Regions from separate parts of the Blautia sp. JLR.GB0024 genome, predicted to be linked through region 2. Evidence: predicted binding sites of a transcription regulator. Region 2 holds the regulator's gene; the other holds the start of a gene.
The links. Region 2 encodes NrdR, which represses ribonucleotide reductase genes. Its sites were predicted from a motif close to CACAANATNTTGTG; they were not measured.

Region 1: the regulator NrdR is predicted to act here: its motif matches at 1,362-1,375, upstream of nrdD (anaerobic ribonucleoside-triphosphate reductase).

The regions. Positions count from the first base shown of each region.
Region 1 covers NZ_JBANBF010000009.1:164,184-166,389, forward strand. Annotated here, with positions in the region: gene nrdD (anaerobic ribonucleoside-triphosphate reductase) at 1-1,342, opposite strand, end outside; gene V8Q34_RS19265 (MATE family efflux transporter) at 1,525-2,206, opposite strand, start outside.
Region 2 covers NZ_JBANBF010000018.1:77,275-79,480, forward strand. Annotated here, with positions in the region: gene V8Q34_RS24355 (radical SAM protein) at 1-597, opposite strand, end outside; gene nrdR (transcriptional regulator NrdR) at 792-1,241, shown strand; gene V8Q34_RS24365 (ABC transporter substrate-binding protein) at 1,378-2,206, shown strand, end outside.

The DNA of each region.
Region 1 (2,206 bases), on a different contig from region 2:
GCACCTCGTAAAAATCCCGGTTCTCCGCTCTTGCCTTTGCCAGGATCATGGGCAGATGCAGGCTGACCGCACCCACATTGAACCTTCCCACGAATACAGGCACATCCTTGTCATCCGCAGGTGTCATGCCGCCGCGCTCATACCAGGGGCTTAAAAAGGCACGGCATCCCATGGGGCTGATCACCCTTTTATACTTTTTGTACATACTGGAAATATAGCCGTCCCCGCTCATAGACAGCCAGTCCGGATACATAGTCTTTGCCGAACACGCAATACCGGCCTCAAACACATCCTCGCTTACGCCGCCCTCTCCGTGAATTTCCTCATCATAGAGAAAGACGATTTTTGGAAACAGTACCGGCTTTTTGTGTCCCGCTTTTCCCTGCCCCTCTTTATGCACATTGAGGAGGGAAATGCTGCACATCTTCTCAAAACGTTCTGTTCCAAGCCCCAGCGTCACAGTCACAAAAGGATAATCTCCTCTGGAGGAACCGACGGTATTGAGCTTGTACTCAATCCCCTGCCAGCCCTGGTCAAAGTCGCGGTGTACCTTGTCATACGCGTACTTTTCAGCCCTGTCCTGTGCATGCTCCCACTCCGGGTCCACATATTTCAAAAATTCTTCTTTATATTTTCTGTAGCTTTTCTCTGCATAAGGGGCCAGAATCTTATCCACCTCCGGCACCGTGAAACCGCCGTACTGCTGGGCAGCGGTGCTCAGGATAATATCCCCCATAACGTCAAATGCAGTGTCCAGTGTCTTCGGCTCGTTGTACCAGACATTGCCCATCTCAAATCCGCCCTTTAACACATTTGCCACGTCAAAGAGACAGCAGTTCATGGTATCCAGCCTTGCAGACTGGTCATGAATATAAATATAGCCGTCCTTGCATGCCTGCAGCTCATTGCGGTTCATAAAGAATTTCCGGTAAAGTTCCTTGTTCAGTTCATTGAATATCAGGCTTCTCTTGGTTGCAACCAGCGCACTGTCTGTGTTTGCATTGCTCTTGTCCCCGATATAGCGGATAGACTGGCTCTTGGTATAGACCTCGTCCATCATGTGGATAAAATCATGCTTATAATTTCTGTAATCCCGGTAACTCTTGGCAACCGCAGGGTTTACCTGCTCCAAAGCCCCCTCCACAATATTGTGCATTTCCTGGATCGTAATTTCTTTCTTCCCCAGGGATTCCGCCTTGTCTGTGGCATATCTGCACAGGAAATCAATCTCCTTCTCCGTAAAACTGTACATGATCCTTTCCGCGGATTTATTGACTGCCCTGACTATTTTCTGAACGTCAAATTCTTCTTTTGTTCCATCTTTCTTAATTACATAAATCATTGCCTTCACCTCATTGCAGCACTACATCTTGTGTCACTTATTATTTTATTCTTTTGTTATTACCAGATTTTGTATCACAAAGTATATCATGTTTCTTTCTGAAAGGGAAGTGGGAATATTGCACAAAATCCAGATGAATTTAATCCAATATCCCCACGAAAGCCTTGAGGCTTCAATATTTTTTATCTCGTAATATTATTCAGCCATTTATAACTTTTATATCGCTTCCAGGAAAACGGCACTTTGATCACCTCATCGCTGCACAGGATTATGTAAACCCATGGCATGGGTACGTGTATCACAAAGGCCGCCACAGCCGCAGCGAAAATGGAGCACAGCCACATGATTCCCACGTCCAGAAACAGCCCGAACATAGTGTCTCCCCCGGCTCTGAACACGCCTACCACCAAAGTGGAGTTGAAGGACTGTCCCACCACATAGTAGGACATGATCACCATCATGACCTGGAGATAGGATTTCGCCAGAGGCGTCAGTTTCAGCATATTGCACACAAAGGGTGAGATCACAAGGATCAGGATACCACCCGCTGCTCCGAACAGAAGGGAAAGCTTTGCAAACCGGCTGCCGTAATCCCTGGCAAGCGCCTCTTTCTTCTCCCCGATCGCCTTGCCTATCATGATGGCAGTGGCGTTGGAGATACCGAATGCAATGACCATGGACAACTGTCTGCACACCTGTGCCACGGAATGAGCAGCCACAGACGCGCTGCCCAGATGCCCCACAATGGACGAGATGGCAGCCATGCCTGCGCCCCAGGCAAACTCATTGAGAAGCACAGGGAAGGCATACACGAAAAAGTCTTTTTCCAGCCATTTGTATCTTTTGAACATATCCTTTATGCGG
Region 2 (2,206 bases):
GGAATTTTCCACCATAATATTGATACAGACCCTCTCAAACAAAGCCAGGCCGGTCTCAATATCTTTTTTCATGGAATCGAGCGTCTGACCTGTCAGCCCGAACAAAAGACACACCTCATCCGCATACTTTGCAATCTCCTGTGGTGATTCGGCAGTAATGCCCTTTTTGAGCACTTTTTCGCGAAAATCAAAATCAAAGGTTTCCACTCCCATTTTAATCTTCAGGCGGATACCCTTCTCAGAAAAAAAGTCCCGTGCCTTTGGAATCTCATCCTTGTGCATCCAGTGACACTCAAAATGCAGTTCATGGATTTCTTTTTCCTCGCAGACACTGCGTATCCGTTCCAGAGTCTTTTTATCCAGGTCACAAAAACTTCCCGAATTGATCACTTCCAGTTTCTTAAAACATCCTGTGACTTTTGCAAGCTCCCTTTCGTTTAAAAGGAAATTGGCCTCCTCATCCCTGGAAAAATCCAGATGATAGTCACAGAAGGAGCAGCGGCGCCATTTGCACCCGTTTCCCCGAAGGAGTAAAATCTCCCTGGGATTTTTTTCCCGTATCACACTGTAACGGTTACTTGGTTCTTGAATACTCATTTTTTCCTCCTTAGTTTTATTTATAGACAGGATGGTTACGAACTGTCTTTGGCAGTTCAGCTTATCTGAACTGTTGCCATTCTAGCAGAAAACATACAAAAATACAAGTGAAAATCATTGACGTAAGACGTCCATATGTACTATACTTACCCATAGGTAACTTTACATAACATAAGTTCAAGGAGGACCTTTACATGAAATGTCCATTTTGCAATCAAGACAACACCCGCGTCATAGATTCCAGACCGGTTCCAGATAATAATTCCATCCGAAGGAGAAGACAGTGTGACGAGTGCGGCAAGCGCTTTACCACTTACGAGAAAATAGAGACGATCCCACTGGTTGTTATCAAAAAAGACCAGAGCCGCGAACAATACGACCGCACCAAGATCCAGGACGGCATCATGCGTGCCTGCTACAAACGCCCCATCTCCGTAGAGCAGATTGAAAAAATCATAGATGAGATCGAAACCGAGATCTTCAACAAAGAAGACCGCGAAATCCCCAGCACCGAAATCGGCGAAATCGTCATGGACAAACTAAAAGACCTTGACGCCGTAACCTACGTCCGCTTCGCCTCTGTCTATCGTGAGTTCAAAGACGTAAACACCTTCATGGACGAATTGAAAAAAATCCTGAATTGATAGGTTTCGTGGAGCGGCGGGCAGATCCAGCCTTGGCCATGTCTCCAAAATAATACTTGCAATCCCCCCACCATTCCGCTACAATAACCATGACAATTAAATAATGAGGGAACTTCAAATGTTTAAAGGAGAAACCATGAAAAGAGCAAGATTAATACCAACACTTCTCTTTGCACTTACCCTGACTATTGTACTCGGCGGCTGCCAAGACAAAAAGGAAAGCGGTAAAGAGTCCAAAAACAACGAAAGTTCCACAGAAACAAAAGCGGAACCAACCATGGGAGGTTCCATTGTAGTAGGAATTCCTCAGGATATTGAGGATAGTCTTGACCCACACAAATCGGTAGCGGCAGGAACAAAAGAAGTCCTATTCAACATTTATGAAGGCTTAGTAAAGCCTGATGAAAAAGGCAATTACATCGATGCAGTAGCCCAGTCGCATACCATTTCAGAGGACGGCAAGACTTACACCTTTACACTTCGTGAGGGCGTAAAATTCCACAATGGAGCGGACGTTACCGTAGACGATGTGAAATATTCGATCGAGCGATGCGCCGGTATCACGGAAGGAACAGAACCGTTGATAGCGGCGTTTTCTAATGTGGAAAACGTCGAAACTCCCGATGACAAAACCATTGTCATCCATTTAAAAGAAGCTGACACAGAATTTCTGGCCTACCTCATTGTGGCTGTCATTCCCAAAGATGCCCAGGATCTGGCAACCAACCCTGTGGGCACAGGTCCCTTTATGTATGCATCCCGGTCTCCCCAGGAGAATATTAAGATCAAAAAATTCGCAGACTACTGGGATACGGAAAACCAGGCATATCTGGATGAGGTCACCTTCAAGGTGGTAAGTGACAGCAATGCTATTGTGACCGGATTAAAGGGCGGCTCTCTGGATATGGTAGCACGCATTGATTCCAACCAGTCTGCCCAGCTTAAAGGTGAGGATTTTACCATCT